Regions from separate parts of the Fictibacillus sp. 23RED33 genome, predicted to be linked through region 1. Evidence: riboswitches for the same ligand, from Rfam matches in the RefSeq annotation. Region 1 holds a riboswitch; the other holds the start of a gene.
What was found. A riboswitch is a leader RNA that binds a small molecule or an ion and turns the genes downstream of it on or off. The one in region 1 is predicted to bind S-adenosylmethionine.

Region 1 (16,601 bases):
GCCTTTATTTTTGAGTTTAGACTTAATTCATGTCTAGTTTGACTTAATTGATGATCAGAACGACTTAATTTTTCTGAGTAAGACTTAATTTTTCTTATTTAGACTTAATATTCAAAAAAAGGTGTTCATCGGATGCCTTAAAACATCTGTAAATGAAAAAAGCTGCTTAGATGAGTGGATTTCACTCATCTAGTCAGCTCATTCATCCTTATTCTTATTCTTTAACAGCTAGCACTGAACCTTTGTACTCTTTATCAATAAAATCGGTAATTTCTTTCGAATGAAGCACTTCTAACAAGGTTTTGATAGATTTCTTCTCTTTGTCGCCTTCACGAACTGTGATAATATTCGCAAATGGTGAATCTGAACCTTCAAGTGCGATGGAATCTTTCTTCGGGTTCAAATCCGCATCGATTGCATAATTTGTGTTGATCACAATCGCATCGCCTTCATCATTCTCGTATGCTTTAGTCAACAGCCCTGGATCAATGTCTGCCACAAACTCTAAGTTTTTCGGATTTTCTACAATATCGCTTATTTGCGCTTCGTAGCCCTTTCCTTCTTTTAGTTTGATCAGTCCCTCTGCTTCAAAGATTGACAAGATACGCCCGTGCTCAGCAATTGAATTACTTAAGATAACCTTCCCGCCTTCTGGTAGGTCTTTTAATGACTTATGTCTCTTCGAATAAACGCCCATCGGCTCTAAGTGAACAGCTCCTGCATTTTCAAATTTATACTTCGGATTATCTTTCACTTGCTGTGTTAGATATGGAATGTGCTGAAAATAGTTCGCATCAATTTCTTTTTCATATAAAGACTTATTCGGTAAGATATAATCTTGGAATTTAACGATTTCTAATTCAATGCCTTTATCCTCTAAAAGCGGCTTCGCTTCCTCTAAAATTTCTGCGTGTGGTACATTTGATGCTCCAATCACTAGCTTTTCTGTTTTCTCTCCACCACTTGTTGATGAGCCACAAGCCGCTAATAAAAATACTGCGAAACTTGCGAGTAATACTTGGATGATTCTTTTCATGATCTGATCCCCTATCCTTTAGTTTCTATAAGTTCTTTGATAAAAGATGCTCTTTAAGAGGTGGTACAAAAAAACCTCCTGTTCTCATAACAGAGACAGAAGGCTTCTCGAAAACGATTCCGATAATCCTCTCATCTCTCAGTGTGACCACTGTTAGATTTAGCACCGTTTTCATATTGATTATTATTCAACATGAATGGTTGCCGGGTTTCATAGGGCTAATTCCCTCCACCTGCTCTTAATAAGAGTATTCCTATCAAATTACTTTGTATTATCACAGGAATTTTGTAAAATGTCAAACACTTTTTTCAAATTATTCTGAACAGAAACTTTAACATTCTTTACTAACCATTCAGAAGTAGAAGAAATTAATTTATCGAAATGGACAATTGAAGAATACGTATGATTGGCACCCTCTATTAGTACTATTGAGCTTCTACCAATTTTCCTCTTTCTTGATTCTTCAAAATAGTGAGAGCAATATCTTGAAGATATAACTGGATCGTCCGAGCCATGGATGAACAGTGCGTTACCACGAAACTGTTTGATGTCTTCTAACGGTGAATAAGCTTGAAGCGAAAGTAAAAATTCTTCGGTTATCGCATACCCTAGATGATCAATCACGGGGTGCTCTCCGTTATAACCAACTATTTCTTTAATATCTTCAAATGGATTCCCTACTGCAGACCAAGTGATCACATTCCCAATCCTATCATCATCAGCTACAGTGCAAATCGCTACCGCACCACCTAAACTATGACCGATTAACGTTATTGCATTTTGATCAATGTTAGGTAGTTTGCTACCAAAAGAAATAATTTCCTTCGTCTGATCGATAAAACAAGCAAACTCATTATCTCCATATTCCCCTTCACTCTCACCACAGCCAGCATAGTCAAATCTCAATACAGCAAACCCTAGTTTAACGAGTTCTTGAGCCGTTTTAACAAACAGACGATCTACACCAATTCGTGTACTCGTAAAACCGTGACAAATAATGATTAGCGGAAACTTCTCTTCACCTTCACCACTCCAATTAGGAAAATGAATGGTGTGAGCCAATTTTCTGTCTTTCCACCATATACAATTCGACATAACCATATCACCCACTCCTTTTCTCTCTATTGAAATTCACTTAACCAGTATGATAAACGCAAAAAAACCGTGTTCCCTTAGAGAACACGGTTCCATACATAAAATCCGTTCGTTCTCTCATCTCTCAGCAAAAAACTGCTGTTAGATTTAGCACCGTTTCGGTCAAAACATAGTTCATCCGATGGTTGCCGGGCTTCATTGGGCTAATTCCCTCCGCCTGCTCTTAATAAGAGTTTCATTATTAATTTAAGGATAATCATAGGCTACTTGCTAATTGTTGTCAATAAAAAAACAAACCATGATCAAGTTTGCCAACAGAATATTATTAAATGACGAGGAGATGATAAAGAAATGTAGTAGTTCATGACGTAACAACGAACGGGTGATTTCAATGATATTTTTTAAGAAGAAAAAGAAAAAACAACAAGAATCAAATACAGATCCTACAAAAGGTACATTGACATTCCCAGAGCTCATGAAAAAGCTAAGAGCTTCAGCAGACTTTTCTACCGTTAAGCAATCATCACTCAGCACATTTTATATCTCTTATTATAAAACACTTGTAAATCCCGAATTTGTTCATCGGGATTTATTACCCTATATAACAGACATTCAATTAAAGAACTTAGATGACATACAAAAGCATTTGCCGTTAGATGGGATGGTCAAAACGAATGATGTGCATGACATCGCTAACAAAGTAACAGAGGGGTTTATTCTTATTCAAATGAATAAAGAGGACCCGGAAGGATTGCTTGTTCCAAGTCTATCGACCGAAAACAGGCAGATTTCTATCCCTGAAACTGAGTTTAGCGTTGTAGGTCCAAAGGAAGCTTTTGTTGAATCATTAGACACAAATTTAAATCTTATTCGTAAACGACTTCCTATTCCTGAATTCACAGTTAAGGAAGTACGGGTTGGGAAACTCTCAAAAACGAGAGTAGCCATCATTTATATCGACGGAATCGCGGATGAAGAAAATGTGAACACGGCGATTCAGCGAGTCAATGATATCGAGTACGATCATATTGTAGATAGTTCTTATATCAATCAAATGATCTCCGACAATGAGAACTCTCCTTTTCCACAGCTCATTGATACAGAGCGGCCAGACCGGGTAGCGAGTGTTTTATCTGAAGGAAAAGTGGCGATTATGGCTGACGGATCTCCCCATGCGTTAACGGGTCCAACAACCATCGTGGAATTTTTCTCCGCTTTCGAAGACTATTTTCTAAATTGGACGCTCGCTTCTGCCTTTCGATTGATTCGACTCATGGCTGTCATGTTTTCCGTGTTATCAACGCCTCTGTATGTAGCAGTATTAACGTTTCATTATGAAATGATTCCGGAAAATCTACTAGCTACACTCGTTGCTTCACGTAATGATATTCCTTTCCCACCTATACTGGAAGCTATCGTACTAGAACTTTCCATCGAGTTGCTTCGAGAAGCTGGTGCCAGGCTGCCTTCTAAGGTCGGTCAAACAATCGGTATTGTAGGAGGTATCGTTATCGGAACGGCAGCGGTACAAGCAGGATTAACAAGTAACGTTTTGTTAATCATTGTTGCTTTAGCCGCTCTTGCTTCTTTTACAACACCTGTCTATCAGATGAGTAACACGATTCGTTTATTGCGTTTTCCCTTTTTATTGTTTGCCCAGTTTTTAGGGGTTCTAGGTGTTGGTATCTGTTTCGCTTTTATCGTTTCTCATCTGCTGAAACTAACATCTCTAGGAAGACCTTATATCGCACCATTATATCCGCTTCGTGCAAATGATCTAAAAGATGCTCTTGTACGACTGCCGTTCAGTATGCAAAATAGCCGACCATCTTTATTAAGACCACAGGATAAGGCAAGGATGAATAAAAAGCGGGCAACAGCAAAGCATGACATTGAGGACTAAAAAATGAGGGGTATGTATGTCTCAGATCAGTGAAAACAAGCAGATATCACCTTATATGGCTTTTTATATGGTTACAACCATGCAGATTGGAGTGGGAATTCTAGGATTTGAGCGTTATATCGCTAAATCAGCAGGACATGATGCATGGATTTCTGTAATCATCGGAGGTCTTTCATTTAATGCGCTGATCTGGATGATCTATCGTGTTCTTTCAAAAGAGAACGCTGATATCATTGGCGTCCATAGAAACTTGTTCGGCAGATGGATTGGCGGCGCATTAAGTTTTCTTCTCTTGATTTATTTTAGTTCTACGATTCTAACCGTACTTAGGACTTATATTGAAGTAATTCAAATTTGGGTGTTTCCCGAGCTGAATACGGCTGTTATTGCCATCATCCTCTTAGGATTAGCTTATTCGTATGTTATTGGAGGAATCCGCGTTGTCGCAGGACTATCTGTATTAGGCTTTTTTATCACCCTCCCTCTATTTTTATTAAAATATTACGCACTTAAAAATGCACACTATACAAATCTTTTACCTATTTTAGATCATTCATTTAGCGACCTCATGGCTGCTACTAAAGGAGTTACTCTTGATTATTTAGGATTCGAGCTCATACTGTTGTATTTACCTTTTTTAAAACAACCTGAAAAATCACAAAAGTGGGCTCACTTAGGAAATCTATTTACCATGTTCACTTACCTCATTACTGTATTCGTATCTTTTGTCTATTTTAATCAAGAACAACTTCAACATACGATTTGGGCGACACTAACACTATGGAAAATTGTAGACCTCCCATTCGCCCAGCGATTCGAATATGCCGGTATCGCTCTTTGGCTTTTCGTCGTTCTTCCTAACATCTGTATAGGTTTGTGGTCTGTAAGCCGCGGAATTCACCGTTTATATAAGATCAAACAAAAAAGTGCGCTGCGCACAATGCTTTTCGTTATTTTCATATGTTGCATCTTAGTCGTTGATCGCCAACAAGTAGACATACTAAATACGAAAGTTTCTCAAGTTGGTTTTTATATTCTCTATGCTTATATACCGTTTTTATTTGTGATCCAGCTGATTTCAGGAAAAGTGAGGAAAACAAAAAATGGCTAAAAAGAAGCTTCTCATTATCTTCACATTAATGCTATTAACTGGCTGCTTTCCAAGCAAAAAAATCCTAGAAGATGTTCAACTCGTATCAGCAGTTGGATATGATTATAAAACGAATAACCAAGTAGAGTTGAACGGGATGGTAGCCATTCCACAACGAGGAGAAGATGTTCCTCCAATTTCTCAAGTGTTTACAGCAACCACGAATACGAGCAAGATGGCAAGAGCTCTAGAACAAGCTGAATCTCCAAAACCATTTGAGATCGGTCGCTTAGAAATTGCTCTATATAATGACCGATTAGCTGAAAAAGGCATATATGATCTAGTTGACACACTTCAGCGTGATCCTTCCTTAGGTCGAGACCTATATTTGGCAGTCGTTAAAGGAAGTACGAAAACATTGTTAAAAGAGCAGTATCCGCTTAGTGAAACGCCATCTAAGTATTTGCTCCAGCTTCTAAATCAAAATATGAACGCGAACATACCAAAGTCAAATCTACATGATTTTTTGTATACGTATTACGGAAAAGGGATGGATCCCAACTTGCCACTCTTGGAAATGCAGGGGGATCGAATACGAGTAAAAGGTACAGCCCTCTTAAAAGACGACAAAATGGTCGGGCAACTGAAGCTCGAAGATTCCTTTCTCTTAAAGCTGCTGATGGAACCTTTTGAAAAAGGCATCTATGAAGTGAAATTTAAAAACGATCAATTCTTTACGATTCAAAATTTGTCATCTAAAGTAGAATATCGTTTTAAAGACGTGAAACGATCTCCATCCGTAGACATTTTCGTTAAAATAAAAGGACGCGTAAGTGAAGCGCCGAAGATTCCTGTAAGCGATCCGTCACTCATCGAACAACTAGAAAGAGCAACCGAGAAAGCAATGGATAGGCGAACCAACAAGATTGTAGAAAAACTTCAAAAATTGAATGTAGATACGATCGGGTTAGGCGATTTGGCGAGGAGCAGAACAAGAGGATTTGATTTTAAACGGTGGGATGAACAGTACCCTGACATGCCGATTAACGTTAATATGAAGGTGGAAATTACTCAGGCAGGGATTACAGAATAACGTTGTTAATTTTATCGTTCATTTCTTGAGTGGGGAAATGGCTTTTTTGTCGAAAATCGTTTAAAAAATTTTATCCGTGAATATATAGCGTTTATCCGTGAATATATTGGCGTTTACCGTGAAATTATTTCCAATTACCGTGGATATATGATTGACAACTATCAAAGTGTTTTTATCGTGTGCACATTTCATGGTGATGTCTACTTCATATGGACATTACGATATAAAATTAAAAGCTTTTATTCAACATATTAGTTTAGTTGAATAAAAGCTATCTTAATTAATCGATATTAACTCCCAGCTCCTGCTCCTGCAGAAGATTGGTTGCGTTTCTCGATCGCGTTGACTCCCATGACAACAGCGATTAGCTCTTCTGTTAATAAAGCATCTGAGTTGTTTTTCAGCTCATAAGCAGGAGCTTGGAAAAATCCATTTACTTTATTAAATGTAGCAATTTCCGACTTACTTTCATCAAAGATGGTATATTCTTTTGAAAAAGCGGGAGCTTCAATTTCATATGTATGGCCATTCGTTATATACCGATAACGTTTGGAGAAGAATGCAAATGCAGATTTTACCACGCCTAATTCCTTACCATCAGATTGCTTCACGATCCATTTTCCTGACATGAAAGGAAAACTACCTTCAACGAGGACCCTTCCAGATTCATTCTCGATACTCACGCCTGAAGAAAATGCGCTTTTTAGATCGAGAACTCCTCGTTTCTGTTGCTCTGCATTGTAAATATCCGTTCTGCCTGATGAGAAAAAGGTATCTTTAAAATACACACATCTTTCCATAGCAGCCACCCCGCTTCAATATCGATCTTATTTTTGTTGTTCCTCCAACTGCTGAAGTCGTTTTTCAATTTTCTTTCGCTTTTCTACTTCTTGAAACACAAAAATGAAGGCTGTTGCAGCCATTAAAAAAGTTAACCATTCCATCTTGATCACCCCTTAATCTTAAGTAGTTCTTTAATCCTTTTATCATAAGCACGATTTACAAATTCGGGCTTGATGGCATACATTTTAATCACTTCTTTGATCTCTTCTGGTCGGTAGAACTCATTTCGGTTGTGGGCTAGTGAAGGATAGCCTGATCCACGCTGAAGATAATCTGAAGATGCAACGGAATACCATCTTTCTTTCTCTATTGGTTCACCGTCAATCCTCATTTCGACCACTTTCAATCCATCATAAACCACTTGTGCACCTGAAATATGCAGTCCCCCTATATACTTCCCTCTAAAGCCAGGACCTCTTCCATCTAATAAGCAGTGTTGAACATCAAGTGATTGTTGAATGGCTTCCAATATGTATTTACCTTGAATCTCGAAGGAAGTTGGATTTAAGGGAGATGGACAGATCTCAATCAATTTTTTATTAGAAACATAAGAAAAGATTCCTGTGTTAACAATGCCACTGTTTATCAAGCCTATGTCAGTATTCAGCATGTCTTTTAATCCATCTGCGATAAGGTTTGTGATCGGATTCTCACCGATCACATCGTGCCATAACGGTTCATTAATCGTATATAGTGGTTTTCCTAAGATCTCGATCGCCGTTTCTTTACTTCTCTTAAGGATAGCTACAATTTCTTCGTCTGGCTTGGAATCTTTTGTGTTATAGACGGCAGATTGTAAAAGGATTTTATGTGATTTCTTCACTTCAATTTCTAATACACCAATCTGTTCACCAAAGTTTCCAGCACTTACGATGAATGTATCATTAACAACCTTCGCTTCTTGATAGAGAACATGATCATGTGAGGACACGATTACATCAATGCCAGATATCTCTTTTGCTAGATCCATATCCGCTACCGTTCCGACATGATTTAGAAGAATGCACAGATCGTATTTTCCTCGATTACGCTCCAACTCTTCTGCGATGGCGATAATATAGTTTTCACTATGAAACCCTAAGCCTTTATTAAAAGCACCTAAGTCAGGTGATGCGCCAGTTACGAAAATTCGTAGTCCATTTTTAGAAAGGATTACACTTGAACGAACACCAGGAATCGAAGTCTTGTCTTTTCTAAATAGGTTGTTGCTGATAAACGGAACGGAACTTTGAACAGCCATATGTTCTAACGTCTCTGCCCCATTAAACATTTCATTGTTGCCGATCGTTAAAGCATCATAGCCAACTGCATCTAGAAGCTCGACCGCGGCCATTCCTCTTGTTCCTTGTAGTTCAATACTTTTAAAATCTGCAAAATCACCTGCATCAACTAGTATAGTGTTTTCGTCTTTATGTTGATTAATCATCGTTGCTGCTTTCGCAAAGTTATCAAAATGACTGTGAAGATCGTTCGTATGTATGATTTTTAATTTCATAAATCCCCCAAAATTATATAAGATTACCTTTACAAATAATGGTATCATAAAATAAAAAGTAAATGTTCAAAAAATACGGAGGAATTGAATGTCATATCAAGATAACGATTTAAAGATTCGACCGATTACTAACGAAGACCTTCCAAGACTTTGGGAACTGATATATAAAGACAAAGCACCTGAATGGAAAAAATGGGACGCTCCATATTTTGATCACAAGCAAATTCCTTTTGATGAATTTATGTGGAACAAAGATCACTATGTCAATCACGATCAGCGCTGGGCAATTGTAGTGGCTGGTGAGTTGATCGGAACAGTGAGTTACTATTGGGAACACGAGCCCTCTCACTGGTTAGAGATGGGCATCGGTATCTACAATCCTACCTATTGGAGCGGTGGATATGGAACAAGAGCTATTATTCTGTGGATCAATCATCTGTTTAACTCGCTACCACTCGTCCGTGTTGGCTACACAACATGGTCAGGAAATGAGCGAATGATTAAAGTTGGCGAAAAGATTGGCATGAAAATGGAAGGCAGAATGAGAAAGTGCCGGTATTATAACGGAGAATATTATGACTCGATTCGTATGGGAATTCTGCGAGAAGAGTGGGAGTCAACCATATTAGGAGGATAAGACCAGGGAGATTATAATAGCGCAATCCGGTTGTTTCATTTTATTTTTCGTAATTTATCTAACCATGAGGAGGGACAAAATTCTTGGCAAAATGGAAAACCATAACATCAGATTATATCTACAAAACGCCGTTTGGTCATTTAAGAAAAGACAGTTGTGAACTGCCGAACGGGCAGAAAATCGATAACTATTATGTTCATGAGTATCCAAATTGGGTAAATGCATTTGTTCTAACTAAAAATAAACAAGTCGTACTTGTAGAACAATACCGTCATCCAGGTAAAGACTTCTTTTTAGAAGTTCCAGCTGGAAAAGTCGAACAAAGTGAATCCTTTGAGGAAGGCATTATCAGAGAGGTTCAAGAGGAAACAGGTTTTACTTCCCATAACAAACCAATTGTACTCGGAGAATTCATGGTGAACCCTGCTACCCAAACCAACAAGGTTATAACATTTCTAATCTTGGATGCTTTCCAGTCTTCTTCTCAAAACTTAGATGAAAATGAAGATTTAACGCTTAAGCTGATCCCTTTTCATGAGATGGAAGGATTAATAGAAGATAAAAAAATTACTCAGTTGTTTACAATAAGTGCTTATTTTTTAGCAAAGAACTACCTTTCCAAAGAAAAACTAGCTTAGTAATATTACTTCTAAGCTAGTCCTCTTTTCTTTATTCAACCTTCATTTTTACAGCACGTGTTGCAACGAAACTTTTAATATAAGTATCAATCGGTCTTCTTCCACCAAAGTCATCTTCATATAATCCAGCAATCACAAAACCTGCATCAATCTGTCCTTGTATTTGATCCTCTAAGGTATGCCCGAATTCTATCGTTTCATCAGACATAAGATAGTCAGACTTCTCTTTTTCAGTCATAGAATCGAGCGTTGAATAAGGTATCCTGTTACTGACGACTAGATTTCCCTTTTGATCTTCTTCATCATCAAAAATAAACAACAATGGATTTGTAAACCCCGATATGAGTATCCCTCTATCTTTTAACACACGTGATGCTTCTTTCCATACAGGAGAAATATCCTCTACAAATACATTGGCCACTGGATGAACGATCAAGTCAAACTCCCCTTCGCTAAACATGGAGAGATCACACATATCTCCTTGGATAGCCGTCAGACTCAAATTATTTGCTTTTGCTACCATCTCATCATTTTCTAACTGTTTCTTTGAGATATCCATTACAGTAACGTCTGCACCTGCCGCTGCTAACACGGGACCTTGTTGTCCGCCTCCAGAAGCGAGACAGAGAACCTTTAGTCCTGTCAACGATTCCGGAAACCACCGTCTAGGAACTGGTTTTTCTGTTGTAACGGTAATACGCCAATCTCCTAACTTACTTCTGTCAATTATGTCCTTAGATACAGCCTTCGTATAGCTCACACCATCTTCAACTTTTTTGTCCCAAGCTTTGCTATTGTGTTTAACAGTATTCATCTTTAGATCTCCTACTCTTTGTATAGTCATAGTAAACATTCCATAATAAGGTATAAAAATCCTTCATTAGATATAAATGAACAGCCGTCTAATGGCAGAAAAAAAAGAGCCTATAAAAATGAATGGCTCTTTTGGGAGTACTATTTAAAAACTTGGAAAATGGAAGCACTTGAAATGGAAATTAACCGATTTCAAGTACATAAATAATCCTAAATCTTTTCTTGTAACACTGTAGCATCTATATGCGAAAAGTCTGCTAAGGTAGGTTCTTTCGTATCAAGTTTAAGAGAACGGGCTGTAGAAGCATGAACTTTCTTCAACAAATCAGGATTGTTCATTAATCGCTGACCATAAGAAGGAATCATCTCTTTGATCTTTGGTTCCCATTTACCAATCTCTTGCGGGAAGCATTTGTTTAATATCTCTAACATAACGTGAACAGCTGTTGAAGCTCCTGGTGATGCGCCGAGTAATGCAGCGATCGAACCATCAGCGGATGTAATTACTTCTGTACCGAACTGAAGCGTTCCCTTACCACCAGTTTCAGTATCTTTAATTACCTGAACACGTTGCCCTGCTACGACGAGATCCCAATCTTCACTCTTAGCAGTTGGGATGAACTCTCTAAGTTCTTCCATGCGCTGTTCCTTTGACAATAATACTTGTTGAATCAAGTATTTGGTTAATGACATTTCTTTAGCACCAGCTGCCAACATAGTCAACACGTTATTAGGTTTTACTGAAGTCACTAAATCGAGCATCGACCCTGTTTTTAAAAATTTTGGTGAAAAGCCCGCGAACGGCCCGAAAAGCAAAGATTTTTTATTGTCGATATACCTTGTATCAAGGTGAGGAACAGACATCGGCGGAGCACCGACTTTAGCTTTTCCGTATACTTTCGCGTGCTGCTGCTCAATCAATTCTGGATTCTTGCATACCATAAAGATCCCACTTACCGGAAATCCACCGATATGTTTTCCTTCAGGAATACCGGATTTTTGGAGCAAATGAAGGCTTCCACCACCACCGCCTATAAACACAAACTTCGCTGTATGGCGTTCAATTGAACCTGTGTTATGATTTTTCACCTTCAGTTCCCATAAGTCATCGGGCGTACGCTTCAGGTTTTCTACACTATGTTTGTATTTAACATCTACATTCTTATTTTGAAGATGACTAAATAACATACGAGTAAGAGAACCAAAATTAACATCCGTTCCTGTATCGATCTTTGTAGCAGCGATACTTTCGTTTAACGAACGTCCTTCCATGATTAGTGGAATCCATTCCATCAATTTCTCTGGAGAATCCGAGAATTCCATCCCTTGGAAAAGAGGATTCTCTGTTAGCGCTTCCATACGTTTCTTTAAAAACTGAACGTTGTTTTCACCTTGAACCATACTCATATGTGGCAATGGCATGATGAAGTCTTCTGGATTATGAATCAACTTTTGATCAACAAGGTAGGACCAAAACTGCATTGACACTTGAAACTGTTCATTAATTTCAATAGCTTTCGATATATCGATAGATCCATCCGGTTTTTCCGATGTGTAATTTAGTTCACAAAGTGCAGCATGCCCAGTTCCAGCATTGTTCCACTCGTTTGAACTTTCCTCTCCTGCTTTATCAAGTTTCTCAAATACTTTAATTTTCATTTCTGGAGCTATTTCTTTTAAGATCGTTCCTAATGTAGCACTCATGATTCCAGCGCCAATTAAAAGGACGTCTGTGTTCGTTTCTCTGTTGCTCATCATTATCAACCTTTTCACCTAAAATTTACAGAAAAAAGCCATCGTCTCATGTATAAGAAGAGACAACTTGGTTACTGCTTTTCCTGTTTCCATGAAAACCATATCAACTAGTATTGCTAAAATTCAAGTCTTTAATATCTTTATTATATGATAATTATAAATTATTTGAAAGCCGATAAATAGTGATAATTATATGAATAGTGTGCCCAAACTCTCTAACCATCAGAGTTTATATAGGATTTCAGGAAAATTTTTAACAGAAGATCACATACTAATATATGTAACTTTAACTTTTTTGCATATCAAAAACGCCTGAATTACTTCATCAGGCGCTCACGCTTAAAATGATCTAAGTTAAGAGTAAATCACTGTTTTTCAATCCTTTTTCACTATCCTTTTCTAGACTTCGGTTCGTTCGAGTTATTAGTACACTTCTGTAATGAGCGGCTCGATGGAGTTTCCCTTTTAGGGATGTGGAGGTACTTTCAATAGGTAGATCCATTCCGTTTGAAAAAATGACTCTAACCTTTTTTCGGTCAATGGATACAATATCATCAATGTGTGGCTGTGAGAGCCAGATGCAGGAGTCTTTTCGTGGTGATTTCGTGGGAAAGAAGAATATATCAAGTTTCGTGTCAATCATGATCGGAGGGAAGCACATCCTCCCTAATATGATCTGTGTTGCATCTTTCTTGCCATCGTATGTACTTCCATAATAAGGACAGGAATCTTTGATGATTCGAAAAGGCTTTTTCTCTACAAGAAAGACAGCATCTTCTTCATAAATTTCTGCGCATACCCTTCCCCATTGATTAATAAATGGATGAATAGCAATGGTCCTATTCGTAATTAAATACTTTTCCACTTTCTCGTGCACAATTCTACGCTTCATTCAATACCTCCTCAATATTTTAATCCCCATGGAAATGAAAGACAGTACAAATGTCCCTAATATTTATACTGTATAGTAATATTTTACCATTTAAATATGTAACTATCTATATATTTAGCGAATTTTGTCACAATATTTTGTTAATTTAAATATAGGGGTTGCATGATTGATGAATTCATCTATTTTAACTGAAGTGGTTATCCTATTTATTATTTTATCTTTTTAAAAAAGGAACTCCACAAAAGGAAGTTCCCTCCTAAAACAATTTCATGTTGATAACTTACTTTATATTATCTCAATCGATAAATCGGATTAAATCAATACAGGAAAGATCAAAAGTGATAAACCTTCTGATAGTTCCTTCTTGTACCTCTGCCTCATAAGAAAATGTAGCACAATTATTGTTTGAATCAATACGCACTAAAGTAAATAGTGTTGGTGATGTTAAGCTGTCTAAAGATAACGGTTTACCTCCGATTAAAATTAAGAATTGTGCTTCACCAAACGGAGGAACCGGATCCGGAGTAGTTGAAATAAGTGAAATTGGAATAAGTAGTTCTTCCCCTTCTCGCACATTTACAGCCACCGAAAACGGTTCAAACCCGTTTGCAACAACACGCAGTTCATAAGAGCCAGAAGGAATGCCTGTTATTGAAAATACTCCTGCATCATTAGAGATTACTTCCCTAACCAAAACCCCTCTTAGATCAAACAACTGTATGACTGCTCCACTTACTGGCAGACCTGTTCGACGCTCAGATACTTGACCCGAAATATCTCCATCCGCTCCAGGACTTAAAGCAAAGTCAACACCTGTTAAACGCTCTCCCTCTGCAAGGGAAATAATGAGTGTTTCTTGCTGAAACCCTTGGGCATCCACTGTTATTACATATCTTCCTGAACCAAGATTACTAATGAAATACGTTCCATCATTACCCGTTCTCGCACTTCCTGCAAGAGCACCATTTTCATCAAATACATTTATTTCAGCATTTGGTAATGGTCCATTTCCTAAAATGATGACTGTACCCGTTATTGAAGCAGTTTGACGTTGACCAGGTAATGCAAAGTTCTGCTCTACAGTTGTATTAACAGGCAGTACCGATAGTCTGCTATCTGTACCATATCCTAATGCAGATGCTCGTAGCGTATAAGATCCATTATTCAATCCAGGAATCGTGTAAAAACCGTCGATGTTTGTTAAGGCTACCGCTACTGGACGTCCATTGACTGCTAATGCATTAACTTCAGCATTTAGTAAACTCGCTTCAACTGGATCGCTTACTTGATCAAAGGTTTCTACAATCGCCCCTACAATCGGCAGTCCTGTATCTGCATCCGTAACAAAGCCGGTAAACAAACTTGGAACGGCAACTAGATTAAAGTTCACAACGCTTTGAACATTGGGAACAGCCGTAAAATCCAGTACGCTGCTTCTATAATCTGCATTGATGGCAGCAAGGCTAAAATCACCTGGTAGAAGACCTTCTATTAAATAATCTCCATCATTGTTAGTCTGTACCTCTGCAATCACAACACCGTTATTGTCCGCTAAACGAAGCAAGGTATTAACAAGAGGCTGTGAACCGCCAGCATTTCGAACCGTCCCTCTAACACTTGAAGTAACAGGTGCCAATTGAAGATCTGCGAAAGTCGTGTCTCCTGGGATAACTGAAATTTCAGCAGAGTCGTTTCCAAATCCTTGTTTAGTAGAAATAATCGTGTAGTTTCCGTTTCTCACTTGGCTAAAACGATATCTACCTTGTTCGTCAGTAAGCGTTGAGGCAACGACTGGTCCTGACGGGCTTATTAAACGAAGTTCAACACTAGCTCTAGCTATAAAAGAACCTGACCCTTCATTTGTAACGAAACCTTCTACACTGCCCGGTTCAAAAGCTAATGGTAAATTCGTAATCGTAGTCTCATTCGCTACAATAAAAACACTTAGTGAACGCTGTTCAAAACCGCGTGCATTCACGATCATTGTATAAATGCCAGGCAGTAAGTCCAAAACTCTATAAGCACCATCTGACTGCGTTAGAACAGTTGTAACAACAGCTCGAGTGGCATCCAGAATTTGCACCACTGCCCCAGCAATTGAAACACCATTCGAATCGGAGATCGTTCCGATAAGATTACCTGTTTCCAAAGTAAGAGCAAGACTGACCTCTGTAGTGGCACCATTCACAATAATTCCGCCTTGCGAAAGACTTCCATAGCCCCCTTTAACAGTTGAAATAACTATCGCGCCTTCTTCCAAGTTCTGCTGAATAAATACACCGTTTTGGTCAGTTATACCCGAAGTAATAGGTATACCTGTTTCGTTAAAAATGTTCGTTTTAACTCCTGATATCGGATTGTTAGTCGCAGCATCAATGACCCTAATTGTAAGCGTACCTCCAAGAGCAATAAGTTGGAGATCAAGAGAAACCTCTTCTCCTCCGTTAACGGTTACAGCAAAAGTAGCAGCATTATAACCTTCAGTTGTAACAGTAACAAAATAATTACCTTCAGTGACTTCTGGAATAATATAGGTTCCGTTTGACTGTGCTAGAACGGTAGTTATTAAACTGTTATTGAGATCAAAAAGATTAATTTTAATACTTTGTTGAGTGATGAGATTTCCATCCTCATCTATAACCGTTCCAAAAATACTGCCATAAAGACTTGATAAAAATAGATTCGTAGTTGTTACTATGTTACTGCTCACAACTGCTCCAACTGAAGATACAGCGTACCCTGAGAGATTTGCAGTCACTTGGTAAGAGTTTGGCTTTAAACTTCTAAAGGTAAAGCTTCCATTCTGTTCAGTAACGGTAGATGCGATAATAATATTGTTCAACAGGATGTTCATTACAACCCCTGGTAAAATAATTCCGCTTTCATCAGTAACGATACCTGTTATAGCTCCAGGATCAGGGATCAGATTTATTGAAACGTTTAGTGTCTCCCCTGGTGTAATGGTTATCCCTTCTGTTTCACTTTGGAAGTCAAGTGCCACAATCGTTAAGGCATAAGTTCCAACAGGTAGATTTCCAATAAAGAACGTCCCATCATCATTTGAGACAGCAGAGCCGATAACTGTTCCATTTACATCGATAACCTTAATACTTGCGCCACTTATTACATCACTCAGACCATTAACTATACCTGTTAGTACACCTGGGTTAGACAATAAGAAGCCATCAACTGTTGTAGTTGCATTCGCTTGAATCGTTGCTCCAGCTGAAAACGTATTATAGTTTGGTGTTGTCATCGATACGGTATATTGCCCTGGAGAAAGCCCGTTAATCACATACACACCTGCATTA
Region 2 (16,601 bases), on a different contig from region 1:
GGTGACCTTTAATCGTAGCGCTGTTTGGAAAAGTTTCAATTCTTATTTTAGATAAATCTAGCCATTTAAACTCATTATAAGGAGCATTCTCCTCTTTTTCTTTCGATGGGTTGCGAACTTGTTTAGATTTCTTGCTATCTTCATATTCCCGAGGAAATTGCTGGAGATAAGCTCCTTCTCTCCAGTTTTTCGGGCTCGTTTTGAAATAAGATTGGAAAGAATACGTAAAATACGATAAGGAAGAGAATCCACACAACATCGCAATCTGCGTGATGGGGATATAGGATTCATAGATCAATCGATGTGCCGCGTTCTCCAATCGAAATCTTTTCACATAGGCAGCTGGTGTTTCACCAACGATACTTTTAAAAATCCGTTGAAAGTGAAAAGGAGAATAAGTAGAGATGCCAGCCAGTTTTTCTAAAGATAAAGAATCCTCTACATGCTCTTCAATATATTCCAAAACTCTGAATATCTGTTTTCGTTGCTCACGCTCAACATTCATAAACTGTACTCCTTTTTCATGCTAGTTCTTAAATTATAAACGAATCTCTGTATGTATTTGTAAATGTATTTTTTTTAGCATCCATTTTTTAGAATCGTCCAAACCATTGAGACAAGCTTGCGTAAGATAGAGTAGAGAAGAAAACATGACTGATTGTTCTTTTTCTCAACAGTTCGCTTATAGAAGGGGGTGTCTATAGTGAGCTTAATCGGTAGCCTATTAGGATTTAAGAAAAGAAAAAAAGGTAAGAAACAAGCAGCATAAGTAAGTAAAAAGCCGGAGACTCTCTTCGGCTTTTATATGTTTTAAGAACACTATGTTACATAGAGCCTTTTTCACCAGAATTAGGACGGTATCCAGACCCCTTTCAAGGACAAGCACATATAGTACAAGCAAGGGGGATTTTTAATAAATAATAGTTATGTTCTAATGTAACCTATGTGTTTCTGAAGTGAATCATCTTCTATTTATTTCTTTATATCTTCCCTTCGTAAAGTAATATAAGGGGGAATATAATTGTATATTCGCAAACGGGTACCTGGTAAGGATGATCCTTTTTTAGTTGATATGGTAGTAAGTAACTTTCAAGTCCGTAAAAACGTGATTGAAATGATTATAAAAATGGCCAACGAGGTCATGATTGTCTGTGATAGCAATGACACGATTATTGGTTTTGTATGTTATCGATTCAGAATCGGCCCTACGATTTTTGTGGATTATGTTGTGTTAGATACTAAGCATCAAGGAAAAGGGATCGCTACCTCATTTCTTCCCGTATTTGAGAGTCACCTTATGAAACAAGGGATTCGTACTGTTTTTGGTACCGTTGATGAAGAGAACACGGATGCACTAAAAACCTTCCAGCATTGGGGCTTTAAGGTACAAGGTCAACTTGGTTCTAGTATCGTCATTCAAAAGGATCTTTCAATGCCTACTTCTAACCAAACAAATGGAGTTTATTCTAATTCGAGTGTTAGAAAGCTCGCTACTCCTCCATCGCTTCGCTAAGTAATGGATAATAATTAAGCAGATCTTCTTTGTAAGGTCTGCTTTTTGTATTGTTATCGTATTCTTGGATGCTCGTTGACAGTAATTGATTTACGCTCCAGGTTGCTCGCTTTCCATGGGCCGAACGGTGAGCCTCCTGCCTAGTTGCAGTGACTAGCCCCTCGAGGAAAAGTGAATAGAAGGTGCTCTTTACCTTCATGCTCTATTTAAAAAAGCCAACTTATGATTTAACGAAGCGAAAATCATAAGTCGGCTTTTTAACGTTTATAGTAAGAATAAATAAGTCTTATTGTTCTTACAGATCTAAGAGATTCTGACGTCTCGTCTTTTTAGATCCATTCACCTGATTGTTGTTTGGATTGAAAATTTCTTCAATGTATCTTTGATTCCAATCACTATTAAAATCTTTATCAGAGCAGATACAGCCACTTAAATCATATCGGAAAAGGCCACAGTGCGGGCAGTTACTCATATTAATCCCCCCTTGAGTCAACATAACGTATTCTATGAGCATTTAAGAGAGTTGGTAACGGCTTTCGTACAGCTTTTCCACGAAATAATAAGCTGATTTTTTATGGAGTTACTTGTTCATCCAATCTGGCTTATGAAACTCTTCAAAATCACTTTGTATGACTTTTTTGAACGAATCTGACTCTACCGCCGCTTTAAGATCTTTTGCCAGCTGTGAATTCTTATCTTTCTCTAGCACAACGAATCGATTGATGATCTCCTCTGGAAGTTTATCTTTTACAAGCGCATCCTTTAGATCTAGACCCGATGAAATTGCAAAGTTTCCGTTTACAGCAGCTATATCTACCGAGTCTAGCGTTCTTGGAGTTTGAGCAGCTTCAACAGGCTGGAACTTCAAGTTCTTTGGATTTTTTGTCACATCTTTTTCTGAGACTCTTAACGGGTTTGCTGAAGAATCGATTTCAATTAGTCCATTGTCTCTCAAAACAGTAAGTCCTCTTGCTAAATTCGTAGGATCATTGGCTAGTGAAACCGTACTTCCATGCTTGATCTCGTCTATAGACTTGAATTTTTTAGAATAGATACCGATTGGTGCAGTGGGTACGGTAACAACTGAAGCTAGTTTCATATCATTCTCTTCTGAAAAAGCGTCCATGTACACTTTATGCTGAAACAGGTTTGCATCTAGCGAACCGCTCTTTAAAGAGATGTTCGGTTGTACATAATCATTAAACTCTTTCACTTCAACGCTGTATCCTTTTTTCTCTAGGTATGGCTTCACGCCTTTTTCAAGCATGTCGCTGTAAGGCACGGTTGCGCCGAGCGTGATCTCTTTACTTTCTTTTTCACCCGAAGCGCCACATCCCGCTAAAACGCCGATTAATAAAGCTGCTGTAAGAAATATGTTAAATCGTTTCATATGTTTTCTCTCCTCACTCACTCTCTATTTATTTACTTTCCGTTAGCACCGGTCTAAATCTAGCTGCAGGATGATCGTTTGGCAGCAGCGGCTGTCCGGGTGAGAATAGTTTCTCACGAAGCGTGCCACTGTTGTACTCTTTTTTATAGAGTCCTCTTTCTTGAAGAACAGGTACAACAAGCTCCACGAAAGCTTCTAAGTCTCCTGGTGTTACGAGGTGATTAAGGTTGAAACCATCCACCCCAGACTCTTCAAACTGCTTTTGTATCCCATCCGCTACCTCTTCTGGATTGCCGACTATAAAACTACCTTTGTCAGGTGACTCGAAGCGATTCAATACCTCTCCTACTGTTAACGGTTTAGGAGCATCCGTAGTGAGGGTAGCGGCCTTATAATGTCCGCCTTCTGTTGATTTATTGTACGAGAATGGAAGTTCCGGATCTAAATCTTCATATTCCGCGATATCATATCCACTTGCTCCATATTGAGCTTTTGCAGCATCGGCACTCCAAACACTTGCATACTCATTGAATTTTTCCTCGGCTTCCTCTGTCGTTCTTCCTACCACCACGTTTAAAAAAGAAAAGATCTTAATGTTTTCTGGATTTCGGCCTTGTTTTGCAGCGAGCTTACGGATATCGTCAGCATAAAATCGAATTCTCTCTGGCGTTGGACCACCTACAAAAATACATTCAGCATGCTTGGCCGCAAAGTCTCGTCCACGCTCAGACGTTCCCGCTTGGTAGATCACAGGTGTCCGCTGGAAAGAAGGCTCGCTCAAGTGAGGTCCTTCAACGCTGAAGTATTGCCCCTCATGATTGATCTCATGTACCTTACCGGGATCCACTAATTTATTGTTTTCAACATCTTCTACAACTGCTCCATCTTCCCAGCTGCTCTCCCAAAGCTTATACGAAACATCCAGATATTCATCCGCGATGTTATACCGTTCATCGTGCTTGATCATATTCTGCAATCCAAAATTCCTCGCTGCGTTCGGCAAGTAAGAAGTGACTACATTCCATGCGATTCGCCCATTCGTTAGGTGATCTAGCGTAGAAAAACGACGTGCGTTGCCAAATGGCTGCTCATAGGTTGTGCTCACCGTCACAGCAAAAGACAGGTTCTCTGTTACGCTTGCCATGGCCGACACGAGAAGTGCCGGATCGTTTAATGGAACTTGAAGCCCATCACGAATAGAAGGAGCTTTACTTTGTTTATAAACGTCATAAATCCCTAACACATCCGCAAAAAATACAGCGTCAAACTTTCCTCTTTCTAAAAGCTTCGCATAGTCGATCCAGTAATTCAGATCTTTATAGCTTCTATGTCTCTTGTTCTCCGGATGCTTCCAAAGACCATGAGAATTGTGCATGGCACTTGTCATCTCAAACGCGTTTAACAAAATTTCTTTACCCAAAATAATTTCCTCCATCCGATTTTTTTGTACCCGCTCCAAGAGAAAATAAAAAAACCTCTTCAGCGATGAGAAGAGGTTGAAAAAATACGCGAAATAAAACATACGTATATAGATCTCCTCTTATCTTTCAAGCTTTCGCCTGCTGGAATTGGCACAATCCTAAAAATAGTTGTTGCCGAGGCTTCAAAGGGCCAGTCCCTCCACCTCTCTCGATAAGGAATCGATATTATTCAATTTAGTAACGAAATATACAGGAATAAAAATAGACTGTCAATGGAATTTAGAGAAATAAAATAATTTTCTTAACAATCAGTTTTTAGTTGACAGTGGTTTGCTTTATCCTCTATAGTGATGACTAATAATTAAATAATGTATCTTATCAAGAGTCAGGGGAGGAACTGGTCCTACGATCCTGCAGCAACCGCTTTTTATAAAGAAAGGTGCTATTTCCAGCAGATGTTTTTTGAATGTCTGATAGATGAGAGAGCGTGTTAGCATATGGAATCTACGTCCTCTTTCGTCTTTGAAAGAGGGCTTTTTTATTTTTGGTGTCCTTCGCTGTACTTGTGAGCGTATGATTTTCGCTCCAGGTGCTCGCTTTCCGTGGGGCAATCGGTGAGCCCCTTGCCGCTTCGCGCCCTTAAGGGTCTCACCTGACCGCTTGTCCCACAGGAGTCTCGCACCTTGCGCTCCAATCAACCTATCTAAGATGTCTAATAACAAAACCAATCTACTAAAACCTTACTGAAAAAAATTTAGGAGGGAACTATGAGCTTACCTTTGAGAAAAGCCACTGAGATAGATCATTTTGAAGAAGCGATTAATACTGCTCTAGCACTGAAAGAAGCGTTTAAGAAACGCGCAGATTATGTAGATCAAGAAGGCATTTTTCCTTATGAGAACTTTCAAGATTTAAAGAATCATGATTTTCTTTCTCTTACCATCCCAAAAGAATTTGGTGGTAAAGGATTAAATCTAGTTGAATTCTTAACCATTCAAGAGCATTTAGCCGAGGGAGATGCTCCTACTGCTCTTTCTCTTGGCTGGCATCTCGGTACTCTTTTAGATGCGGCTGAAAATCGTCACTGGAACGGAGATGCATTCGCTGATCTCAGCCGAAAAGTTGTTGAACAGAAAGCACTCATTAACTTGGCACAAACAGAGCGTGCGACGGGAAGTCCGTCTCGAGGCGGTATTCCTACTACAACTGCAGACAAGAAAGCAGATGGATGGCTGATCAACGGAAGTAAAGCTTTTACTTCTATGGCAGAAGCACTTGATTACTCAGTCATTACAGCTACCATCTCAGAAACCAATCATAAAGGATTTTTCTTAGTGAATCACCGTGATAAAGGGGTTTTTGTAAAAGAAACATGGGACAGCATCTCGATGAGAGGAACAAAAAGTGATGACCTTCTTTTGAAAGACGTTTATGTACGAAAAGAAAATCTTCTAGGCGTAGAGGATGGGAAGAACCTCATACCTAAAGGCTGGTATCTTCAGGTGCCTGCTGTGTACCTAGGTATCGCAAGAGCAGCGCGGAATTACGCGATTGAATTTGCGTCAGAGTATAGCCCTAACACTTTATCAGGACCGATCTCAGACGTACCAGAGGTGAGAAGAAAGATTGGTAAGATAGAACTTGAGCTATTCCAAGCAAGAACGATCCTTCATGCCGTTGCTGAAAAATGGGTAAACCACCCTGAACAACGTCAAAATCTAGGTACAGAACTCGCTGCCGTTAAACATTCTGTAACAAATAGTGCGAACAAGGTCGTTGATCTCGCGATGAGAATCGTTGGGGCTCGTAGTCTTTCTGTACAAAATCCGCTTCAGCGGCATTTTCGAGATGTAAGAGCCGGCCTTCATAATCCACCAACAGATGATGCGATCGTTTATTCGTTAGCGGATGCAGCGCTTAAGTAAAAGAAGTCAACTGACAGATTCATGTTAAACTAAACATTTTTTTATATGATGAGATTTAGATCACCATAGGTTATTATGGATACAATATATTTCCATATCAACTCATAAAAGGGTGGTTTAATTTGAGAGCGCTTCTTACATTCACTTATTTACAAGCACTTTCTTGCATCTTTCCAGTCATCATCTTTGGTGCGTTAGCTCTTTCAAAATTCGTCAGCATTCCGTTCATCCCTCGATACGATTTCATACTCCTTCTTTGTCTCCTTACACAAGTTGCCATGATCGTAACGAAACTTGAAACGATAGATGAACTTAAAGTCATCTGTGTCTTTCACTTGATTGGACTTGCTCTAGAGCTATTTAAAGTTCACATGGGGTCTTGGAGCTATCCTGAAGAGGCTTATTCTAAGATCTACGGTGTACCTCTTTACAGCGGTTTTATGTATGCAAGTGTTGCGAGCTATATTTGCCAAAGCTGGCGGAGGTTAGACCTTCAGATTAAGGGCTGGCCGAATCCCCTCTTTTCTTTTGGGATATGCGTACTGATTTATTTTAACTTTTTTACTCATCATTATTTGTTTGATGCCAGATGGATTCTAATCCTGCTCTTATTTCCTATCTTTTATAAGACTGTTGTTCATTATACGATCAACGAACGTGTTTATAAAATGCCGATCCTTCTTTCGTTTTTGTTGATCGGATTTTTTATCTGGATCGCTGAAAACATTACAACGTTTCTCGGAGCCTGGCAGTATCCCAATCAAGAAGCCTCTTGGTCACTCGTGCATATTGGTAAGATCAGCTCCTGGTTCTTGCTCGTGATCATCAGCATCATTATCGTGGCACAATTAAAGCGCATTAAAAGCCACCAAGACGATATTTTCACACATACGAAACACCTATAAGCTGCGGCAAGCTTATTAGGTGTTTTTTCTTTGTTAAGATCCTCCTCAAGTAATCTGCATGTATAAGATGTCCTCTCCATATGAATACAGAGATGACGATTGAACCTTCTTATAGAGAGGAGCTCATCACATGGATAACGACAAAAAAGAGCACAAGCAACGAAGACCAATGCAGATTCCTCAGCCGATTCGCAGTGATGGTGCGGGCGCGACCGATTTAGGACCTCGCGACATTATGCGTGATATACAAAATCCGGATATGTTAGTTTCACCTGCAACAGATGCAGGAACTGTCCCAAATTTACGGTTTTCCTATTCTGATACACATATGCAATTAAATTTTGGAGGCTGGTCGAGAGAGATTACGGTTCGTGAGCTTCCTGTCGCAAAGACGCTTGCTGGAGTAAACATGCGTCTGACCCCAGGTGGTGTAAGGGAGCTTCATTGGCATCAAGAAGCGGAATGGGCTTATATGATATTAGGCCGTGCTCGAATTACCTCGGTTGACCAAAACGGCAGAAATTTCATCGCCGATGTAGGTGAAGGTGATCTTTGGTACTTCCCTCCCGGCATTCCGCATTCGATTCAAGGACTTGAAGAAGGTTGTGAGTTTTTACTCGTATTCGATGATGGAAATTTCTCCGATCTGAGCACATTCTCTATTTCAGATTGGTTTGCACATACACCGAAAGAGGTGCTTTCAGCAAATTTCGGTATACCGGAAAGCGCATTCGCAAACATTCCGACTGAACAACGTTATATTTATCAGTCTACGGTTCCCGGTCCGATTGAAACACAAGCCGTACCTGATCCATATGGAACTGTACCGTTGAGCTTCACGCACCGTTTAATGGCTCAAAAACCACTCGTTACACCCGGTGGTACCGTTCGTATCGTAGATTCTACGAACTTTCCGATCTCACAGAGAATTGCTGCCGCTTTAGTAGAAATAAAACCCGGCGGAATGAGAGAGTTGCATTGGCATCCGAATAATGATGAGTGGCAATATTATTTAGCCGGTCAAGGGCGGATGACCGCTTTCGCTGGAAATGGAACGGCACGAACTTTTGACGTACGAGCCGGAGATGTAGGATATGTTCCGTTCGCATTTGGTCATTATGTGCAGAATACCGGAAATAAGAGTTTATGGTTTTTAGAGATTTTTAAAAGTGACCGTTTTGCAGATGTTTCATTGAACCAATGGATGGCTTTAACACCTAAAGAAATCGTGCAGAGTAATTTAAATGCTAGTCCTGAACTCATGAATTCCCTTCGAAAAGAAAAATGGCCAGTTGTAAAATATGATTAATGCATGATACAGAAAGTCACCTTTTAACAGCGGTTAGGACACTCTAATCGCTTTCTTTCATTCTTTCTAGTAAATTACCTTCCCCTACCTCTATTCATACACACCACTTACAACTTGTCCGCATAATCTACTAGTAATAATCTATTAGATTATTCTCTAATTTATTTTCTAGATTAGAGTGAAAATAGGAGGGAAAGTTTGTATGTACTACCATTATGATCAGAATCCGTACGCACATATGAAAAGAGATTGTGAGTGCAAGCATAGAAAGGTTCAGCCTTGTCAAAAGGTTTCTGCCTTTAAAGCGGTTAAAGATCTGTTTCAATTTATTTTAGGATCTACACCAAATCAAGTGATATATCCGGTAGAGGTCTTTGATAGCAACAATGAATACAATCCAGATACATCAACGTTTGTTCCAAAGAGCCATGGCATCTATACGTTCACAGCAAGTATCTTTTTGCCGATTTATACTGGAACACCCTATTCTGCATTCGTTGGCATCCGTGTAAACGGCGAGATTGTTGCAGGAAATCAAGAAATGATTACATCGCCAAACGCGATTGTCGCTACGTCATCTCTCGTCGAGTTAAGAAGAGGCGATGAAGTTCAAGTAGTCGCTTCGAGTCCATCAGGTGCAACGATAGAAATAGAAGTAAATCCAATTGCCACTCGTTTTGAGGGTGCGAAGATAGGTTAAGCAGGTTTTAAATACAGACAGGCAAAATAAACCGCAACGAACCTTGTTACGGTTTATTTTGCCTAAATTTAATCAATGTCTATTAATTTTTATTAAAGCTTTTGCTGGAGTAATGTATTCCGTAGCATCAATCGAAAAATCCGATTGGTTACGTTTTATATCCGCATACTGTACAACCTTTTCGTTATTAACAAAGACTAATAGATAGATGTCATCTCTGCTATAAATATTACTTCGGTCTTTAAAATTCACGCCCATCTGTTTCTCCATACTTTCTTCTGCTGTATATGGTGGAAATAAATATCCCTTGTCCCATTCAAAATTTGCTAAAGAGTCTATGTTTATCTGACTTTTATTTTTGTCTTTTACAATAGACAGAATGGAATTCTCCAAATCCGTATTATGCGTTACTTCGCTACACCCTGTTAATAATAAGAATAGAGATAAAAACGCAAATGTAATATTCCTCATTTTTTTCCCACCCTATCAGAATTTCTTTGGATTTACTTTACCATGATTTAGAATATTTTTATTGTTTCATGTGGAACATTAATTTAAAACTCTCTCTCAAGACTTTTCCTAGACTCCCCTCATATTGTCGCTAAGATGGAGCATACGGAGACATGGATGGTATTTTATAAGGATTCAGAAGGAAATACCCATGCTTTGATGAGTGAGGTAATACCTTCATAAGTTATTTCAGAAACGGTGCCTAAATTGGGCATCTTTTTTTGATAACGATATTATACAGACGAGTTGGTTGCGGAGTGAAAAAAATGCACATCCTAGAAAATATCCAAGTTTTGCTATAGACTGAAAAACATATCAAGTAATGATGTGGTGATAAATGATGTTTAAGATTTTGCTTATCGAAGATGATTCGACACTGTTCAGCGAGATAAAAGAGCGATTGTCCCAATGGTCGTATGAAGTGTATGGCATTACTGACTTTGGACGAGTGATGCAGGAGTTTACAGAGGTTAAACCTGACCTTGTTGTAATCGATATACAGCTACCAAAGTTTGACGGATTTCATTGGTGCCGAAATATTCGATCGCATTCTAATGTACCGATCATCTTTCTGTCTTCGCGTGATCATCCGAGCGATATGGTTCTATCCATGCAGCTTGGAGCAGACGACTTTGTCCAAAAACCGTTTCATTTTGAAGTATTGATCGCAAAGATTCATGCGATTCTTCGGCGTGTTTATAATTACAATACAGACACCGTTAGTCTCAAAACGTGGTGTGGCGCTCAAATTGATTATGAAAAGAATATCGTAACGAACGAAAAAGGTTCCGTCGAACTGACTAAGAATGAAGTGTTCATTCTGAAACTCTTAATCGAGCAAAAGAATAAGATTGTAAGTCGTGATAATCTCATCAACAGCTTATGGGATGATAAAAAGTTTATTAGTGACAATACCCTCACCGTAAATGTGAATCGTTTAAGAAAACGTCTAGAGGAAATCGAACTCGGACAATTCATCGAGACGAAAGTCGGACAAGGCTATCGTGCAATAGAAGAGGATTCTATATGATCAAACGCTATTTGATCGAACGCAGCAGCTGGATATTTTTGTTTTTATTACAACAGCTGATCCTTCTCTTGATTGCCTATCTAGATCCAGCAATCCCCCTTTCTGCTGTTGGCTATATCGTTTTTATTTCACTTATTGTCTTTGTCCTCTTTCTTTTTTATCGGTATCAGAAGGAAACAGCTTTTTTCCAACAGCTTGAGGAAAGAGAAAATGATTTTGATCTTTCTAATATGTCATCACCTTCTACACCTTTTGAAAAAATCGTTAAAAACAGCATTACCGAACAAACAAAGCATTTAAAACAAACAGCTTCTGAGAACCGTTTACTCATCGAACAGGAAAAGGACGATCTCCTAGCCTGGATTCATGAGGTGAAAACGCCTCTGACAGCGATGCACCTTATGATACAGCGAATGGACGATACGCCACTAAAAGGAGATCTGACCTACGAATGGCTTCGTATCCACCTTCTGCTCGATCAACAGCTTCATCAAAAGAGAATTCCTTTTATTAAGAACGATCTTTATATGGAAGTGACTGATCTTGAGACGCTGCTTTTTTCCGAACTTAAAACGCTGCAGTCATGGTGCATTCAAAAAGGAATCGGCTTTGATTTTAACCTTGAAGTCACCCATGTCTTAAGTGATACCAAATGGCTAGCATTTATCATTCGCCAGATCTTAACGAATGCTGTGAAATACAGCCATTCATCAGAGATTATCATCAACTCTTATAACATGAACGACAGAAACTATTTATCGATTCAAGACTTTGGTCGCGGAATTGATACAAAGGATATGCCTCGTATCTTTGAGAAAGGGTTCACGTCTACGACAGACCATCAGGATCAAGCTTCCACCGGCATGGGGTTATATTTAGCCAAAAAAGCGGCAGACTCTTTACATATTCAACTCTCTGTAGGGTCAAAACGGAATGAAGGAACAACGGTCACGCTCGCTTTCCCAAAAAGAAATGAATTTGATGAAACGATGGGCATGTGACGAAAGTGTCACATGCTTTTCTGTTTTGTTCGTTGAATAGAAGGAAAAGAGCTGAAATGCTTTCTATAATGAAACTATCAGAGAGGGGTAAATAAAATCATGAGTATATTGAAAGCCGTTAAGCTTCATAAGAGCTATGGAAATAAAAATAATAAACAGCACGTCCTTAAAGGCATCGATCTTTCTGTTGAAAAAGGTGAGTTCATCAGTATTATGGGAGCATCTGGCTCTGGTAAAACGACATTGTTGAACGTCCTATCCTCTATCGATCAAGTGAGCGAAGGTACGATTCATATCAACTCATTTGAGATGACAGCTATGAAAGAAAAACAGCTGGCAGAGTTCAGAAAGAACCACCTTGGTTTCATCTTCCAAGATTACAACCTTTTAGATACATTAACCGTTAAAGAAAATATTCTGCTGCCGCTTTCGATAACGAAAACACCGAAAAAGGAAGCTGAAAAGAAATTTGAGCAAGTCGCAACCGAGCTTGGTATTTCTGAGATAAAAGATAAATATCCGAACGAGATCTCAGGTGGGCAGAAGCAGCGAACATCTGCAGCGCGTGCATTCATTCATGAGCCAAGTATCATCTTCGCGGATGAACCAACCGGAGCTCTCGATTCCAAGTCTGCGTCTGACCTTCTCAACAAATTAAGCGGTCTTAACGAGAACAGACAAGCGACGATTCTTATGGTGACCCATGATCCTGTAGCAGCAAGCTATTGTAGTCGTGTGGTGTTTATAAAAGACGGACAGATCTACACGCAGCTTATGAAAGGAGAACAAGATCGACAGAGTTTCTTTAAGGATATTATGAAGACGCAAGGTGTTTTAGGTGGTGTTCAACATGAACATTAATCAATTGATCTTTCGCAATTTAAAGAAAAACTTAAGAAACTATTACCTTTATGTTTTTGCTCTAGTATTTAGTTCTGCTCTTTACTTTGCATTTGTAACGCTTCAATATGATCCGTCTATGGATTCTGTTGAAGGTTCAGTAAAAGGTGAAGCCGCGATTCGAGCCGCTTCTATTTTATTGGTCGTAATCGTATCGGTTTTTTTACTTTACGCGAACAACATCTTCATCAAACGGCGCAGCAAAGAAATCGGGTTGTTCCAATTGATCGGGATGACGAAAAGTAAGATCTTTCGCATTCTTTCTATTGAAAACTTATTCCTCTACTTTGGTTCTCTTTTGATCGGAATCTTTGCAGGCTTTTCGTTTTCAAAATTAATGATTCTCGTTTTGTTCAAGACGACTGGTGTAGATTCGATCGCATCTCTAAGGTTTTCACCACAAGCACTCCTACAAACGGTTCTTGTTTTTACAGCGATCTATCTGTTAATCATGATCATGAACTACACGTTCATTAAAAGGCAGACCATACTATCTCTATTCCGTGTCACCTCTTCTACAGAAATCACAGTGAAAAAACTATCTCGCTTTGAGATGGTGATGGGAATCGTGGGTCTCGTTCTAATCACGACAGGTTATATCGTATCTTCCAAACTGTTTGGCGGCGATTTTACAACGATGCCTCAATTATTTGGAGCAATGATCTTTATTTTGACAGCCGTCATTTTAGGTACGTATTTCTTTTACAAAGGCTCTGTCAGTTTTCTGCTTAACCTAATAAGAAAACGAAAAGGTGGCTACCTATCGATCAACGAAGTAATGTCACTCGCATCCGTTATGTTCCGCATGAAGTCGAACGCACTTCTGCTTATGATCATCACCACCGTTTCAGCGCTCTCGATTGCTTTGTTGTGCCTTGCATATATCTCGTATTATTCGGCAGAGAAAACGGCTGAAAAAAATGTTCCGCATGACTTTTCAATCATTGATAGAGAATCCGCTGATACGTTCCAATCCGCTTTAAAGAAGAACAATATTCCGTATTCGGAAAAATCGATTGAAGTGGTCCAGGTGACGGTGAATGCTTCACAGCTTATTGATCGAAGCTTAGAAGAACTCGTGATCGATCCGAAAGCGATGCCACTTCCTTTAATCAGTGAAAAGTCAGTATCTGGCATGGAAGTTTCACGGGATGAAGTGGTCTTTACTGGCTATGACGATCTGCTTCAAAAGTTTATGCCATTAAAGAATTCTGGAACCATCAAAATAAAAGGAAAGACCGAAACGCTCACTCAACGTTATGTAGGCTTAGAAGATATTTATCCCGTATCCTGGTATTTCACAGCCGGAGGCGTTCCAACCGCAATCGTTGATGATGCTATTTTTAAGAAGATGAAAAAAGATATCGATCCTAAGGTACAAAAAGAATCCAGCCTCTATATTGGGGTCGACATTAAAAATAAAGAACAACTGGAAGAGGCAGATAAACTGTTTAAATCAACTGAAACGTATAAAAAGCTATACAATGAATCTCGTCATGAGATCAGCACGAACCAAAAGAAAAACATGGGACTCATGATGTTTATCGTAGGTTTCCTAGGACTGACTTTCCTCGTCACCTCTGGATGTATCCTCTACTTCAAACAGATGGATGAAGGAGAAAGTGAGAAGCCAAACTATATGATTCTGCGAAAACTAGGTTACACGCAGAGTGACCTGTTAAAGGGTATTCAGTATAAACAGCTCTTTAACTTTGGAATTCCACTAGTGGTCGGCTTGCTTCACAGTTATTTCGCCGTACAATCCGGTTGGTTCCTGTTCGGAGCTGAACTCTGGACACCTATGATCATCGTCATGGTCATGTATACGATCCTCTATTCGATCTTTGGTGTGCTATCTGTTCTTCATTATAAGAAAGTGGTTAGAGAAGCACTTTAGGGTGATGCTTGCTTTTATATAGGTGATAAATTGAATAAAAAGAACAAAACCGACTAAAACATGATGATCTAGTCGGTTTTTTCTATGGTATACAAATCTTAAGCTTCATTTCGTGTCTCATAGGTGATTTTAATTGATACCATAAGGGGTATATGGCAAGATCATTCCGGAAAATCCGGTCCTGATTCGTAAAATATTAGGATTAAATCCGCTAGTTTCGTCTATAATTCCACAAGTTTTGCTCATATATCGACGAGTCGACATTAATCGACTGCTATCCCCTATCCATATACCCTTAATCCTGATAAACAATGGCCCGCCTCTTACAACACCCAAAAAGAAAACCCCAGCCAATTAAATGGCTGAGGTTCATCAAAACTAAGATTATTGAGCTGTATAACCACCATCAATAACGATTGCTTGTCCAGTTACACTTTTCGCTTTGTCGCTTGATAGGAACATCGCATAGTCTGCGATCTCGCTAACTTCCATCAGACGTTTTTGAGGAACTAATGGATAGATAACTTCTTCAAGTACTTTATCTAATGATACGTTTCTTGTTTTCGCTAAATCTTCCATCTGACCACGAACAAGTGGTGTGTCCACGTAACCTGGGCAAAGCGCGTTAACTGTAACACCTTCTGCTGCTGATTCTAATGCTGCTACTTTTGTAAGACCGATTACACCATGTTTCGCACTGTTATAAGCCGCTTTTCCAGCAAATCCAATCAAACCATTGATAGAGGAGATGTTGATGATACGTCCGAAACCTTGTTGCTTCATGATCGGCATTACATGCTTTGTTGCGATGAATGGCGCTGTTAGCATAATTTTGATCATGAGTTCGAATTTAGCTGTTGGAAACTCTTCGATTGGTGAAACGTGCTGAAGACCAGCGTTGTTGATCAGAACGTCAACACGGCCATACTCTTTGTGTGCTGTTTCGATCATGCTCTTGATGTCTTCTTCACTTGTAACGTCAGCTTTTAGGCCGATTGCTTCAAGTCCAAGACCTTTTAACTCTTCTGCAGCCTTTTTAACGCCTTCTTCATTAAGGTCTGTTAAGACTACTTTGCTTCCGTTCTCTGCGAATGTTTTTCCGATTTCAAATCCGATTCCACTTGCAGAACCTGTAATAACGACTACTTTATTTTCTACCATACTACTCACTCCTAAAAAGTTTTTATATAATACCCATGCTTGCCATAATGATTCCTACGATTACGGCAATGGTAGGGATAATTAAAGCGACTACAAATACATCTTTGTACGTTTCCTTATGCGTTAACTGTGTTACCGCAAGAAGGGTTAACAATGCTCCGTTATGAGGCAGGATCGATGCTCCAGAGGCAATAGATGCCATTCTATGGAACGCTTCAGGACTCATGCCTGTTGACTGAGACAAATCATAATACGTTCCGCCAAGAGCTTGTAACGCGATTCCCATACCACCTGATGCTGAACCTGTGATCATCGCTAAAAGCTGTACGACTAAGGATTCAGATACGAGCGGGTTGCTTGAGATTCCTAATAGCATATCTGTAATTTTGTCAAAGTCAGGCACACTCGTTACAACCGCACCGAACCCAACCGCAGCACTCGTGTTGATGATCGCCATAACAGAACCTTTAGCACCTTCATTCATAGAAGGAATGAACGTTTTGTATTGCTTGATATTGATAAGAAGAATGGCTAGAATTCCAGCTAATAACGAAGGAATTGGAGCGATTTTTAAGAAATTAAGTAAAATAACAACAACGATTAAAGGGACTAATGAAAGAATCCAGTTTGGAAGGTTCTCCTCATTTTCATCTTCATTCTCTTTTGATTTATTTGGTTCTGTATACTTTTCACCAGCTGCTGTTAAACGGTTCTCTCTGAACTTCAGCCAGAAATAGCCGCCAACTGCCATGATCAGCGTAGCTACAATACCGATAATGGTACCCGCCATAGGGGTTGTCTTAAACGTATTCATCGGAATTAAGTTTTGAATCTGTGGTGTACCTGGTACAGCAGTCATCGTAAACGTGAATGCCCCAAGAACGATCGTAGGTGCGATCAATCTTCTAGAGATATCTGCTTTTTTAAACAATGCCAATG

Region 2: another riboswitch for S-adenosylmethionine. It lies ahead of IHV09_RS17795 (LLM class flavin-dependent oxidoreductase); the one in region 1 lies ahead of IHV09_RS07800 (alpha/beta hydrolase).

What each region holds. Positions count from the first base shown of each region.
Region 1 is NZ_JACZDX010000001.1:1,502,422-1,519,022, forward strand. It holds gene IHV09_RS07795 (MetQ/NlpA family ABC transporter substrate-binding protein) at 215-1,036, opposite strand; SAM riboswitch class I at 1,165-1,284, opposite strand; gene IHV09_RS07800 (alpha/beta hydrolase) at 1,298-2,137, opposite strand; SAM riboswitch class I at 2,246-2,364, opposite strand; gene IHV09_RS07805 (spore germination protein) at 2,523-4,034, shown strand; gene IHV09_RS07810 (GerAB/ArcD/ProY family transporter) at 4,051-5,145, shown strand; gene IHV09_RS07815 (Ger(x)C family spore germination protein) at 5,138-6,217, shown strand; gene IHV09_RS07820 (hypothetical protein) at 6,508-7,017, opposite strand; gene IHV09_RS07825 (bifunctional metallophosphatase/5'-nucleotidase) at 7,167-8,555, opposite strand; gene IHV09_RS07830 (GNAT family N-acetyltransferase) at 8,644-9,192, shown strand; gene IHV09_RS07835 (NUDIX hydrolase) at 9,276-9,830, shown strand; gene IHV09_RS07840 (class I SAM-dependent methyltransferase) at 9,862-10,644, opposite strand; gene IHV09_RS07845 (malate:quinone oxidoreductase) at 10,854-12,398, opposite strand; gene IHV09_RS07850 (competence protein ComK) at 12,748-13,290, opposite strand; gene IHV09_RS07855 (carboxypeptidase regulatory-like domain-containing protein) at 13,586-16,601, opposite strand, start outside.
Region 2 is NZ_JACZDX010000006.1:142,893-159,493, forward strand. It holds gene IHV09_RS17775 (AraC family transcriptional regulator) at 1-505, opposite strand, end outside; gene IHV09_RS17780 (GNAT family N-acetyltransferase) at 1,022-1,513, shown strand; gene IHV09_RS17785 (hypothetical protein) at 1,809-1,985, opposite strand; gene IHV09_RS17790 (MetQ/NlpA family ABC transporter substrate-binding protein) at 2,094-2,903, opposite strand; gene IHV09_RS17795 (LLM class flavin-dependent oxidoreductase) at 2,932-4,323, opposite strand; SAM riboswitch class I at 4,441-4,542, opposite strand; SAM riboswitch class I at 4,697-4,808, shown strand; gene IHV09_RS17800 (acyl-CoA dehydrogenase family protein) at 5,092-6,249, shown strand; gene IHV09_RS17805 (DUF817 domain-containing protein) at 6,372-7,154, shown strand; gene IHV09_RS17810 (oxalate decarboxylase family bicupin) at 7,285-8,463, shown strand; gene IHV09_RS17815 (C1q-like domain-containing protein) at 8,666-9,163, shown strand; gene IHV09_RS17820 (hypothetical protein) at 9,236-9,634, opposite strand; partial or broken gene IHV09_RS22845 (VOC family protein) at 9,740-9,856, shown strand; gene IHV09_RS17825 (response regulator transcription factor) at 10,014-10,703, shown strand; gene IHV09_RS17830 (sensor histidine kinase) at 10,700-11,704, shown strand; gene IHV09_RS17835 (ABC transporter ATP-binding protein) at 11,804-12,565, shown strand; gene IHV09_RS17840 (ABC transporter permease) at 12,555-14,501, shown strand; gene IHV09_RS17845 (3-hydroxybutyrate dehydrogenase) at 14,886-15,662, opposite strand; gene IHV09_RS17850 (GntP family permease) at 15,685-16,601, opposite strand, start outside.